One region of the Kluyvera ascorbata genome, then DNA from elsewhere that is predicted to be linked to it. Evidence: predicted binding sites of a transcription regulator. Region 1 holds the regulator's gene; the other holds the start of a gene.
What was found. The regulator PurR, encoded in region 1, represses purine synthesis genes. The targets are predictions, from matches to a motif close to CANGCAAACGTTTGCNTG.

Region 1 (6,573 bases):
AAGTACTTCTGCACGTGAACACCTGTATTGTTGTTATTTATTCTCGCCGTACGCTGGGTACGGGAGACAGAAAAGCCGCCTTAACCGGCAGCAAGAAGAATAAATAGAGGATTTGCTCCATCATTGTAGCGAGGATTTGCTTTTAATCTAGTCAAAAAATAGGTGGAGCGGCGGGGAAGGTAGCAACCTGTTTTATCAACTGCTATTGTGCGTAGCAGACGAATCGGTAGACGTACCGTAATGATTATCAACAGGAGTTAACTGCATGTTCACTGGTATTGTGCAGGGCACGGCAAAAATCGTGTCCATTGATGAGAAACCGAACTTCCGTACCCACGTTGTGGCGCTGCCGGAACACATGCTGGCGGGTCTTGAGACGGGCGCATCGGTTGCGCACAACGGCTGCTGCTTAACGGTGACGGAAATTAACGGCGACCAGATAAGCTTTGATCTGATGAAAGAGACGCTGCGCATCACTAATCTTGGCGATGTGAAAGAGGGCGACCTCGTGAACGTTGAGCGCGCGGCGAAATTCAGTGACGAAATCGGTGGTCATTTAATGTCCGGTCATATTATGACCACGGCGGAAGTCTCTAAAATCCTGACCTCTGAAAATAATAAGCAGATCTGGTTTAAAATTCAGGACCCGACGCTGATGAAGTACGTCCTGTACAAGGGCTTTATCGGTATTGATGGCATCAGCCTGACGGTCGGTGAAGTGACGGCGACGCGTTTCTGCGTCCACCTGATCCCGGAAACCCTGGAGCGCACTACGCTTGGCAAAAAACGCCTGGGCGACCGCGTCAACATTGAAATTGATCCGCAAACGCAGGCGGTAGTCGATACCGTTGAGCGTGTGATGGCGGCAAAAGAAGCGGCACAGCAGCAAGCTGAAGCGGAATAGGCAGAAAAAAAAGCCCGGGGCTGTGTGCTCCGGGCTTTTTATTTATCGGGCGACGCGCAAACCGCTCTCTACGCCGCGTGAGAACATCACCTGCCATAGCTGAATATCTCGTGCACGGAACGCACCCGCGCAGGCGTTGAGATAGTAGCTAAACATGCGTTTGAATCGTTCAGAATAGTTGTCCGCGATTTCCGGCCAGCATTCGAGGAAGCGTTCATGCCATGCCATCAACGTCGTATCGTAGTCAGCGCCAAAGTTGTGCCAGTCTTCCATCACAAAGTGAGGTTCGCTGGCGTGCGCAATCTGGCGTACTGAGGGTAAACAGCCATTCGGAAAGATGTATTTATTGATCCAGGGATCGACATTATTGTCCGTTTTTTTCGAGCCGATAGTGTGCAGTAAGAACAGTCCGTCGGGCTTCAGGTTTCTGTCGACGACGGAAAAATAGGTGTCATAGTTTTTCGGACCAACGTGCTCGAACATCCCGACGGAAACAATGCGGTCAAACTGATCGTTAAGGTCGCGGTAATCCTGCAGCAGTATTTCGACATCCAGCCCTTCACAGCGCGCCTGCGCCATTTTTTGCTGCTCCGCTGAAATGGTCACGCCCTTAACGCTCACGCCGTAATTTTTGGCCATAAATTCGGCCAGACCGCCCCAGCCGCAGCCGATATCCAGTACTTTCATGCCGGGTTGGAGCTGTAATTTCTGGCAGATAAGGTCCAGTTTGGCTTCTTGAGCTGCTTCCAGCGTCTGCGCATCTTTCCAGTAGCCACAGGAATACTGCATAAACGGGTCGAGCATGCGGCTAAAGAGATCGTTGCCGAGGTCGTAGTGTTCTTTACCGACCTGCCAGGCACGCTTACGGCTTTGTAGGTTAAAAAGACGCGCGGCGGCAATGCGAAGCGTATCTTTAATATTGTGAGGGAGTTGCGTTTCTAATCCGGCGCGCAGTACCTTGTCGAAAAAGATATCCAGACGATCGCATTCCCACCAACCGTCCATATAACTTTCGCCAAGACCCAGCGAACCTTCTTGTAAAACACGTTTAAACAAACGCGGATTTTTGACTTGAATATCGCAGGAAGCATTGCCGTTAATCTCAATGCCTGCTCGGCTTAGCAGCTCGCTAACGATACGATACCAGTCGTCATCCGGTACATTTACTTCTTCTATACACGATGAGCTCATAGCTTCTCCATCCCGACCTGATGATCAGAACCTTAAAACAGCGTAGACGCTTTTTATGGGTTTGTGAGAAATCTCACGAAATTCGTGAGCCTGCTATCCGACGTAGCACAGAGGAAGGGAAGTATCCCTTGCCGAAAGCCTATCCATGGTCCAACGGGAAGCTATCCTGCTCCCGCTTAATAAGTTAAATCTATATTATTTATGTGATGCGGATCCAGTATAGGACGCTAAGTTTGTTGATTCAACTAAAAATCTTAGCGCCCTAATCATTTCCTGAGATATTGATATCGGTGATGTTTAGGCGTGGGAAGTGGCGTGTTCCATATCGCGTTCAGCGCGGCGCGCGGCCAGCTGAATTTTGTAACCGACGCCAGCAAGCAGCACGGTGACCAACATTACGCTGGTAGTGGTCAACAGCGGCGTCGCAATCAGCGTAGAGACCGCCAGGCTTGCGAGGAAGCACAGTCCTAATTGCAGGGTGTTCTGCAGCGCTGCGGCGCGCCCCGTAGCCTGTGGGAAAGGCTTCAGAGCCTGAGCGACGACGATCGGATAAATAGCACCGTTCGCAATAGCCATTACGCAGAATGGAATCAGCAGGGCAGTCAGCGACGCATTCTCAGCCAGACCTACTGCCCAGGTGCCCACCACGCTCAGCGCGTAGATAACCAAAAGCCATGGCAGCATTTGTGCGCCACGCCATTTCTGCAAGGCCGCGCGACAGCCGTAGCCGCCAATCAGGAAGGCGATGGTTTGCGGTACATAGCTTAGGCCTATCACCGTTGGGCTGTAGCCCATCTCATGCAGAATAAACGGCGAACCGGTAAGCCACGCGAAGAAGCTTGCCGAACAAGCGGCGTAGATAAGTACGTTGCCACGATAGTCTTTGCTGCGTAACAGACGCATAAAGGTGAGCTTCTCTTCGCTCGCGGCGTGCTTTTTGTGCGCCGGTTTCAGGCGGAATGCCGGCAGCATCAGGAGCAGCGTAATAATAAACAGCGTGGCGAAAATAGCCTGCCAGTCAAAGTGTGCCAGCAGCCAGCTACCCAGCAGCGGGGCGAGCGCCGGTGATAGCCCAACCAGCGGCATGATGGTGGCGAAAATACGGTTAGTACGCTGGGCCGGATAGTAATCGGTGACCATGGCCTGCCAGGTCACCGCAGCCGCACAGACGCCAACGGCCTGTACAAAGCGCAGCACCAGCAGCGTGGTGCCATCGCGCACCCACAGCATACCAATGCAGCCAATAGCAAAAATGGTTAACCCAGTCAGCAAAATAGGCTTGCGACCATAGCGATCTGACAGCGGTCCCCACAAAAGCTGCGCGACGGCAAAGCCTGCCAGAAACAGGCTGAGGCTCGCACTGACGGCGGAAGCCGGCGTTTGCAGGTCTTCCTGAATGGCGGCAAAAGCGGGGAGATACATATCGGTGGCCAGAAAGCCTAATACGCTCAATCCCGCGAGCCAGACTAAAAATCCTTTCCCAGGTTGCATAAACTTCGCCCTTTTTATCATGAGTAAACAATGCCGCTGAGTGTAGAGAGTGCATAACGGCTTGTGAAACGCTAATATTTGCGCCATGGATTCAAAATATTTGAAGGCAAAAAATGTGGTCTGAATATTCTCTGGAAGTCGTTGATGCGGTGGCGCGCAACGGCAGCTTTAGCGCCGCGGCGCAGGAACTGCACCGTGTGCCTTCTGCGGTGAGCTACACGGTACGCCAGCTAGAGGAGTGGCTAGCCGTGCCGCTGTTCGAACGTCGTCATCGCGACGTAGAACTGACCCCAGCGGGGGCATGGTTTTTGAAAGAGGGACGTTCTGTTATCAAAAAAATGCAGATCACCCGTCAGCAGTGCCAGCAAATTGCTAACGGTTGGCGAGGGCAGCTGGCGATTGCGGTCGATAATATCGTGAAGCCCCAGCGAACTCGCCAGCTGATCGTCGATTTCTATCGTCATTTCAGCGATGTGGAACTGATTGTTTACCAGGAGGTATTCAACGGCGTCTGGGATGCGCTGGCGGACGGTCGTGTGGAACTGGCGATTGGCGCAACCCAGGCGATTCCGGTCGGTGGCCGTTTCGCTTTCCGTGATATGGGGATGCTCAACTGGCATTGCGTGGTCGCCAGTACGCATCCGTTGGCTCGAATGGACGGTCCACTGAGCGACGACGTGTTGCGCAACTGGCCGTCGCTGGTGCGTGAAGATACGTCGCGATCTCTGCCGAAGCGAACGACCTGGCTGCTCGATAACCAAAAACGCGTGGTCGTGCCGGATTGGGCCTCAGCGGAAACCTGTATCTCGGCGGGGCTTTGTGCGGCGATGGTGCCAGGACATCAGGCGCAGCCGTGGCTGGAAAGCGGAGAGTGGGTCGTGTTACAGCTTGAGAACCCGTTCCCGGATGCCGCCTGTTGTCTGACGTGGCAGCAAAGCGAAGCGTCGCCGGCGCTTAACTGGTTGCTGGAGTATCTGGGGGATAGCGAAACGTTAAATGAAGAGTGGCTGCGGACACCCGAGTAGGGTGTCCGCGGGTCATGCTTAGCGGCGATAGTCGCGGAACGGACCGTCGGCCACGGAACGACGTTCGATAAGGCGCGGATGCACCTCAATCGATTGAGACGTCTCGCGTTTGCTGACGATGCGATCCATCAGCATATTGAAGGCCGTTTCGCCGAGTGAATCTTTCGGCTGATGAATGGTGGTCAGCGCTGGGGTGAAGAAACGTGAGTTGCGCACGTTATCATAGCCGATGAGCGAAATATCCTGCGGCACGCGCAGCCCCATCTCATCTGCCGCACACAGGGCACCCATCGCCATAATGTCCCCGCCGCAGAAGATAGCGGTAGGGCGCGGATGCTGTGACAGAATTTGTTGCATGGCGCGATAACCTGACTCTGGCTCAAAGTCACCCTGCACAATCCAGTTGGCTGGCACGTTAATTTGCGCTTCTTCCATGGCTTTCATAAAGCCCGCAAGACGGCCTGCGCCGGTGTTACGCTCCAGAGGGCCTGGGATCACGCCAATATCGCGGTGTCCGCGCTCAATCAGGTAACGGCCCGCGGTGTAACCACCTTCAAATGCGTTATCAATAACGGAGTCGGTAAAGTCTGCTTTGGCTTCGCCCCAGTCCATGACGACCATCGGGATGTGACGGTACTCTTCCAGCATCGACAGCAGCGACTCTGGGTACTCAGAGCACATGACCAGCAGGCCATCGACGCGCTTTTGCGCCATCATTGACAGGTAGGCGCGCTGCTTTTCCAGGTTGTTCCAGGCGTTACCCAGAATCAGGGTATAGCCTTTCTCAAAGCAGTTTTTCTCAACGGCTTCGATAATTTCGGCAAAGTAGGCCGCTTCGCTGCTGGTCGCCAGTAAACCAATCGATTTGGTATGGTTAACCTTGAGGCTACGGGCAACGGCGCTTGGCGAGTAGTGCAGCTCTTTGATTGCCGCCCAGACGGCTTCACGCGTCTCTTCAGCAACAAAACGCGTCTTGTTAATTACATGTGATACGGTTGTAGTGGAAACGTTTGCGCGCTTCGCTACATCTTTAATAGTTGCCATTCCATTTCACTCCAGACCCTGGCCTGCCCCTGATAAAATCGAAAGGAAAACGTTTGCCTTCACACACCCTGACGCAATTTTATGGATTGCGATTCGCCGGGAAAACGATACAGGACGACAGGAGGGGGTCAATGGCCGGTACGCTTATAAATAAGCGTCGAATTCTGACTTATCCTGGCGCAAAGTGGAAGAGCAAAAAACAACATCCTGCTAAAACTGTGAAGATTTTTGCGCAATACTGTGCAAAAATGAGTTAGCTCAGTTTTGCTGTGGAAATAAAAAGGAGAAAAAATTGATGAGTACCGAACTTAAGCTGTCGCTCTCTACCACCGTTATTACGCTGGCGCTGATCGTCGCTGCCGCGTTGACTGCCGTTCTGCATTAATTCCTCTGCGGGGGAGCGTCCGCTCCCTCCTGTCTGATTGTTACCGAATTCGCAATAATCTTTTGCAGTTTTGTACACTTCTGTTTTTCTGTGATTAATGTCATGCTTTTGCATTATGTCCTTATGCCGCGTCTGTTGTGCGGCCACTCGGAGCTTGAGCATGAAAATTAACTTCCCCTTACTGGCGTTAGCCGTCGGTGCCTTTGGTATCGGCACCACCGAGTTCTCGCCGATGGGGCTTCTGCCGGTCATCGCCAAAGGGGTGGACGTTTCCATTCCTGCCGCCGGGATGCTGATCAGTGCCTATGCGGTCGGCGTCATGGTCGGTGCGCCGTTGATGACGCTGCTGCTTTCGCATCGCGCTCGCCGAAATGCGCTGATTTTCTTAATGGCGATTTTTACTCTCGGCAACGTGCTTTCTGCCATCGCGCCGGATTACACCACGCTGCTGTTGTCGCGCATTATTACCAGCCTTAATCACGGCGCGTTCTTTGGCCTGGGTTCGGTGGTGGCGGCGAGCGTCGTGCCGAAGC
Region 2 (6,573 bases), 2.3 Mb from region 1:
AAAACCACCGGTGAACGTTTCTGGGGCTACGTGCTGCTCGGCATTGCCTGCGGAATGGGGGTGATGACCAAAGGGTTCCTGGCGCTGGCTGTGCCGGTGATTGCTGTACTGCCGTGGGTTATCGTACAGAAACGCTGGCGGGAGGTGCTTATCTGGGGCTGGCTGGCGGTACTGGTATGTGTACTGACCGTGTTGCCCTGGGGGCTGGCGATTGCGCAGCGTGAAGGCGACTTCTGGCGCTATTTCTTCTGGGTCGAGCATATTCAGCGCTTTGCGCAGAGCGATGCCCAGCATAAAGCGCCGTTCTGGTACTATCTGCCGTTCCTGATTGCCGGGAGCCTGCCGTGGCTGGCGCTGCTGCCGGGCGCGTTAAAGCTTGGCTGGCGCGGGCGTGAAGGGCAGAGCAGCGCATTCTATCTGCTGGGCTGGATAGTAATGCCATTCTTGTTCTTCAGTATCGCCAAAGGCAAGCTGCCAACCTATATTCTGCCGTGCTTTGCGCCGCTGGCGATGCTGATGGCGCGCTATGCGGTGGATGCGGCAAAAGTGGGGGCGAAGGCACTGCGGATTAACGGCATCATCAACATCGCTTTCGGCGTGATTGGCCTGGTGGCGGTGTTTGTTGTGTCGCCGTGGGGGCCGATGAAGCAACCGGTGTGGATGCAGATTGAGCTGTATAAGTGCGTGCTGGCAGCGGTGGCGTTCTTTGTCTGGGCGCTGATGGGCTGGCTGTCAATCAAGTCGGATGCGCAGCGTTGGACGCTGGCGGCACTCTGTCCGTTAGGACTGGCGCTGCTGGTGGGGTTTGCCATTCCGGATCGCGTGACTAACAGCAAGCAGCCGCAGTTCCTGGTGGATATTGTGAGTGAGTCTCTGACCCCGAGCCGCTATGTGCTGAGCAACAGCGTCGGTATTGCTGCTGGGCTTGCCTGGGAGCTGAACCGCAGTGATATCATCATGTATGCGCAGACGGGTGAGTTGAAATACGGTCTCGCTTATCCGGATGCCAAAGGGCGCTTCATCTCCGACAGCGATTTCCCGCAGTGGCTGGAAGCGCATCGCCAGGAGGGACCTATCTCCCTGGTGCTGCAGTTGCCGCGCAATGCTAAAGTCGTGGATTTACCGCTGCCAAAACCCGATGAGGTATATGTGATGGGACGAACCGCATTTATTCAGTATCGTCCGCAATGATAACCTGGGCCTGTCTGCTGCTCGCCAGCTTATTGAGCTGTGCCGGGCAGCTATGCCAGAAACAGGCCACGCGCCCGGCGCCAGCCGGGCAGCGTGGGCGCCATCTGTTGACCTGGCTTGGACTCGCGTTGGCGATGCTCGGGCTGGGGATGCTGCTGTGGCTGCTGGTATTACAGCAAATTCCGGTCAGCGTGGCTTATCCGATGCTGAGCCTTAATTTTGTCTGGGTGACGCTGGCGGCACGTACCATCTGGCACGAGCCGGTGAGCCGCCGTCACTGGGCGGGCGTGGCGCTGATTATTGTTGGTATTATATTGGTAGGGAGCAGCGCCTGATGGGGCTTATCTGGGCATTAATGAGCGTAGTGCTGGTCAGCGCCGCTCAATTGACGCTGCGCGTGGCAATGACCACGCTGCCCTCGGCGGAGCAGCCGCTGGTGTTCCTGCTGCATCTGCTGCATTTCGGCGACGGAACGCTGGCGCTTTTCCTCGGTCTGTTCGGTTACGTGGCGTCGATGGCCTGCTGGTTCTTTGCGCTGAAGCGGCTGCCGCTGGCAAAAGCCTATGCGTTATTGAGCCTGAGCTACATGGTGGTGTGGTGTGCCGCTATCTGGCTACCAGGCTGGCACGAACCCTTCTCCTGGCGTGGTCTGCTGGGCGTCGTGGTCATTATTGCGGGTGTTATCACCATCTTCTGGCCAAACAAATCCTCCCATACCGCGTAGCCCGGCCAAGCGAAGCGCCGCCGGGAATGACTCCGAGCCTTCCGGGGCCGGCGTAAACGCCTCGCCCGGGCTACAAAATGTGCAATAATGCCTTTTTCGTTGCATCTATAAGGGATTATCTATGCCTGCGGTCGACGCTGAGGGGCAGCTTAGCGGTCTGCGCCTCAACCTGCGTATTGTCTCCATCGTTATCTTCAACTTCGCAAGTTATCTCACCATTGGCCTGCCGCTGGCGGTACTGCCTGGCTATGTCCACGACGTTATGGGATTCAGCGCCTTCTGGGCGGGGCTGGTGATAAGTCTGCAATACTTCGCCACTCTGCTCAGTCGCCCGCACGCCGGGCGTTATGCCGACCTGCTGGGGCCAAAACGTATCGTGGTGATGGGGCTGTGCGGCTGTTTTCTCAGCGGGTTGAGCTATCTGCTGGCGGCAACGGGCAGCGACTGGCCGCTGGTGAGCCTGGTCCTGTTGTGCCTGGGGCGCGTGATCCTTGGTATCGGGCAGAGTTTTGCCGGGACGGGCTCCACGCTATGGGGCGTTGGCGTGGTGGGTTCGCCGCATATTGGCCGGGTGATCTCATGGAACGGGATTGTCACCTACGGTGCGATGGCGATGGGCGCGCCGCTCGGCGTAGTGTGTTACCGCTATGTGGGTCTACAAGGGCTGGCATTGGCGATTATGGTCGTGGCCGCCGTCGCCATCCTGTGCGCGCTGCCGCGTGCAGAAGTGAAAGCCAAAAAGGGCAAGCCGATGTCCTTTCGCGCGGTGTTGGGGCGCGTCTGGCCTTACGGTATGGCGCTGGCATTGGCCTCCGCTGGCTTTGGCGTTATCGCTACCTTTATCACCTTGTTCTATGACGCGAAAGGCTGGGACGGCGCGGCGTTTGCGCTCACCCTCTTTAGCTGTGCATTCGTAGGCACACGTCTGCTGTTCCCGAACGGTATCAACCGCCTCGGCGGCCTGAACGTGGCGATGATCTGTTTCTCGGTGGAGATTGTTGGCCTGCTGCTGGTGGGCGTGGCGGAAACGCCGCTGATGGCAAAAATCGGCACCTTCTTCGCGGGAGCGGGATTCTCACTGGTGTTCCCGGCGCTGGGCGTTGTCGCGGTGAAGGCCGTACCGCAGCAAAACCAAGGGTCGGCGCTGGCCACCTACACCGTGTTTATGGATTTATCGCTGGGTATTACCGGCCCGCTGGCCGGGCTGATGATGGCGTGGATGGGGATTTCGACGATTTACATTGCCGCAGCGGGGCTGGTGGCGGTGGCGCTGCTGCTGGGATGGCAGCTAAAAAAACGGCCCCTGGCGTAAGTACGCGAGAGGCCGTGTCGCGGTCAGCAAAACTTAGTTGATGACCAGCGTATTGATGATTTTCTCAGCGTCAGATTGCGCCTGCTGCTGGTTGTCCGCTGGCAGCGTAACCTGCATAGTCAGCAGCTTGCCATCGATTTTACCCAGTACGACGGAAGAGTACGCGGTCTGCCCTTTCGCGGAGATGATGCTGTCGAGCTGTTGCAGCGTGTGGCCTTTCACCTCGATGGATTTATTGGTCACCACCTGCAGCTGCGGGTCGCGGCTGCGCTGCTGATCTTCAAGACGTTTTGCCATCACCGCTAAATCTTCGGTGGTGTCGTCGCCAACGATGACGATGACCGCTTTCATGCCGGTGGCGTCAGAGTAAACGTGCATGTTATTGCTCTGGGTGCCCAGCTTACCGCTCTGGTCGGTCATCCCGGCTGGCAGCGTAAAGCTCAGCTTACCGTCTAACAGATTGATTGCCTGACCTGCGGCATCGCTTGCGGCAGCCGAACCCTGTGCAGGGGTGCTGGTGTCGCTGTTGTCACAGGCCGCAAGGCCCATCACCAGCAGGCCAATACCAGCATATTTCACCAATTTGCGCATTGACATCTTCCTTTCGATAAATAGCCACTAACGGCTCATCTGCGTATCTTATCACAACCCGTGTAATGAACTCTCAACCTGGCTGCATTGCTGACAAATCAGATTTATCTGCCAGCTTTTTCAATAGCATATTCAGCAGTACGCCGTACATCGGCAGGAAGAAAACAATGCTGATCAGCACTTTAAAGCAGTAGTCCACGAGGGCGATTTCCACCCAGTGCGTGGCCATGAACGGGTCGGTGCTGCGCCAGAAGGCGATAAAGAAGAACGCCAGCGTGTCGCTGATGTTGCCGAACAGCGTAGAGGCCGTTGGTGCGAGCCACCAGTGGCGACTCTGACGCAGGCGGTTGAACACGTGTACGTCAAGGATCTGCCCCAGGGCATAGGCCATAAAGCTGGCGGCGGCGATACGGGCCACGAACAGGTTAAAGTGCGCCAGCGCGCCGAAACCTTGCCATTCGCCCATATAGAACAACGACGAAATGACGTAGGAGATCATCAGCGCCGGGACCATCACCGCGAAAACGATACGGCGAGCCAACGGTGCGCCAAAGATTCGCACGGTCAGGTCAGTCGCGAGGAAGATAAACGGAAAGCTAAACGCGCCCCAGGTGGTCTGGAAGCCGAAAATAGAGACCGGCAGCTGTACCAGATAGTTACTGGAAGTGATCACCAGCAGGTGAAATAGCGATAGCCAAACCAGCGCATGACGGCGCTGTAAGGATGTAAAGGGAGTCATATTGTACCTTTTTAGTGGTTGGGGTGAGGGAACCCAATAAGTCTGCAAACCCATTGCAGGGGCGGAATGATACTGCTTTCGCGTTTCATTGCAATGGTTGTTTTTCGCGCAATCGTTAACCTGGTTGCGTTGAGGCAAGGTCAGCGTAAACTAAGCGCGTTTTTTCTGACGACGAGATTCTCATGACCGATTTGTTTTCCAGCCCCGACCACACCTTAGACGCGCAAGGGCTACGCTGCCCGGAACCGGTAATGATGGTGCGTAAAACCGTGCGGACGATGCCAGTGGGGGAAACGCTGCTGGTGATTGCCGACGATCCTGCCACCACGCGCGATATTCCCGGTTTTTGCCGTTTTATGGAGCATGAGCTGATTGCCCAGCAAACCGAGTCTTTGCCGTACCAGTATTTGCTGCGTAAGCGCCATTAATCGGCATCGAGCCAACCTGGGGTCGGCGTAAACGCCTCGCCCGGGCTACAGATCTAGCACCGTAGCCCGGCCAAGCGGAGCGCCGCCGGGGAAGGGCACCGAAGCAACGTAATTACGCACTAAACTTCCCGCGCAGCAGTCGCAGCGCGTTCAACGTCACCAGCACCGTCGCACCCGTATCCGCCAACACCGCCAGCCACAGACCGGTTATACCGAGCAGCGTGGTAATAAGGAAAATCCCCTTCAGCCCCAGCGCAATAGCGATGTTTTGTCGGACGTTGGCGTGAGTGGCGCGCGCCAGGCGAATCATCTGCACCAGCCCGGTCAGACGGTTATGCGTCAGTGCTGCATCGGCGGTTTCCAGCGCCACGTCGGTGCCGCTGCCCATCGCGATACCCATCGCAGCGGCCTTCATTGCCGGGGCGTCGTTAATCCCGTCGCCCACCATCGCCAGCGGCCCCTGAGCGTTCAGCGCCGTCACTTCATTGACCTTATCAGCAGGCAGCAGGTTGGCACGGTAGTCCATCCCTAACTCATCGGCAATGGCGGCGGCGGCACGCGGGTTATCCCCGGTCAGAATGATGCCCTGAATGCCTAACTCACGCAGGCCGTCGACCGCCTGATGCGCCTCCTGGCGTACCGTATCGCGCAGCGCCACAATTCCCAGTAGCGTCTCGCCGCGAGTTACCAGCACCACGGTATTGCCCTGGCTTTCCAGTTGCTGGATCTCGTCCTGATGATCAGGAGCCGGGAACTTGCCTGCCGCGCAGATAACGATGCGCTGACCGTCTACGTTGGCTTCAATACCGGAACCTACGAGCGTACGCTGCTCAGCGGCTTGAGGAATGGTCAACCCACGCTGCTGCGCTTCGCGCACCACGGCCTGTGCCAACGGGTGGGTGGAGCCTTGCTCCACCGCGGCGGCCAGCGCCAGCAGATTTTCTTCGCTCAGTTCGGCCGTTGGGATAACCGTTGTTACCTGTGGTTTGCCGAGCGTCAGGGTACCGGTTTTATCAAAGGCCATCTGGGTGATGCGCCCCAGTTGCTCCAGCGCTGCGCCGCCTTTAATCAGCGCACCGTGGCGTGCGGCGGTGGCAAGACCTGAGGTAATCGCTGCCGGCGTCGAGATAACCAGCGCGCACGGACAGCCAATCAACAGCAGCGTCAGCCCTTTGTAGATCCACTCCTCCCACGAGGCGGCAAACAGCAGCGGCGGCACCAGCGTCACCAGCAGCGCGACGGCCATAATCGCCGGGGTATAGATGCGGCTGAAACGGTCAATAAAGCGCTCGATAGGCGCACGACGTTCCTCGGCCTCTTCAATCAGGCGCAGAATACGGTCGATGGCGCTATCGCCAGGCTTCGAGATAACGCTCAGCTGCACCAAGCGGTCAGCGCTGGTTGCACCCGCTGGCACGCTCTCGCCCGCGCTGCGCTCAACCGGAATGGATTCGCCGGTTAAGGCGCTCTCATCAAAGCTAGCGAACGGCGTGATGAGCTTCCCGTCGGCAGGCAAACGCCCGCCGGCGGCCACTTCAATCACATCGCCCGGCTGAAGATCCTTCTGGGCGACGGTTTCACGCTGACC

Region 2: the regulator PurR is predicted to act here: its motif matches at 4,663-4,680, upstream of tusA (sulfurtransferase TusA).

What each region holds. Positions count from the first base shown of each region.
Region 1 is NZ_CP096201.1:2,640,801-2,647,373, reverse strand. Features, by position in the region: gene mdtK (MdtK family multidrug efflux MATE transporter) at 1-14, opposite strand, end outside; gene MY052_RS12525 (riboflavin synthase) at 266-904, shown strand; gene cfa (cyclopropane fatty acyl phospholipid synthase) at 947-2,095, opposite strand; gene punC (purine nucleoside transporter PunC) at 2,393-3,586, opposite strand; gene punR (DNA-binding transcriptional activator PunR) at 3,700-4,611, shown strand; gene purR (HTH-type transcriptional repressor PurR) at 4,630-5,655, opposite strand; gene cydH (cytochrome bd-I oxidase subunit CydH) at 5,951-6,040, shown strand; gene MY052_RS12495 (MFS transporter) at 6,201-6,573, shown strand, end outside.
Region 2 is NZ_CP096201.1:294,918-301,490, forward strand. Features, by position in the region: gene arnT (lipid IV(A) 4-amino-4-deoxy-L-arabinosyltransferase) at 1-1,191, shown strand, start outside; gene arnE (4-amino-4-deoxy-L-arabinose-phosphoundecaprenol flippase subunit ArnE) at 1,188-1,526, shown strand; gene arnF (4-amino-4-deoxy-L-arabinose-phosphoundecaprenol flippase subunit ArnF) at 1,526-1,915, shown strand; gene MY052_RS01335 (MFS transporter) at 2,037-3,227, shown strand; gene MY052_RS01340 (DcrB family lipoprotein) at 3,261-3,818, opposite strand; gene MY052_RS01345 (7-cyano-7-deazaguanine/7-aminomethyl-7-deazaguanine transporter) at 3,892-4,557, opposite strand; gene tusA (sulfurtransferase TusA) at 4,740-4,985, shown strand; gene zntA (Zn(II)/Cd(II)/Pb(II) translocating P-type ATPase ZntA) at 5,098-6,573, opposite strand, start outside.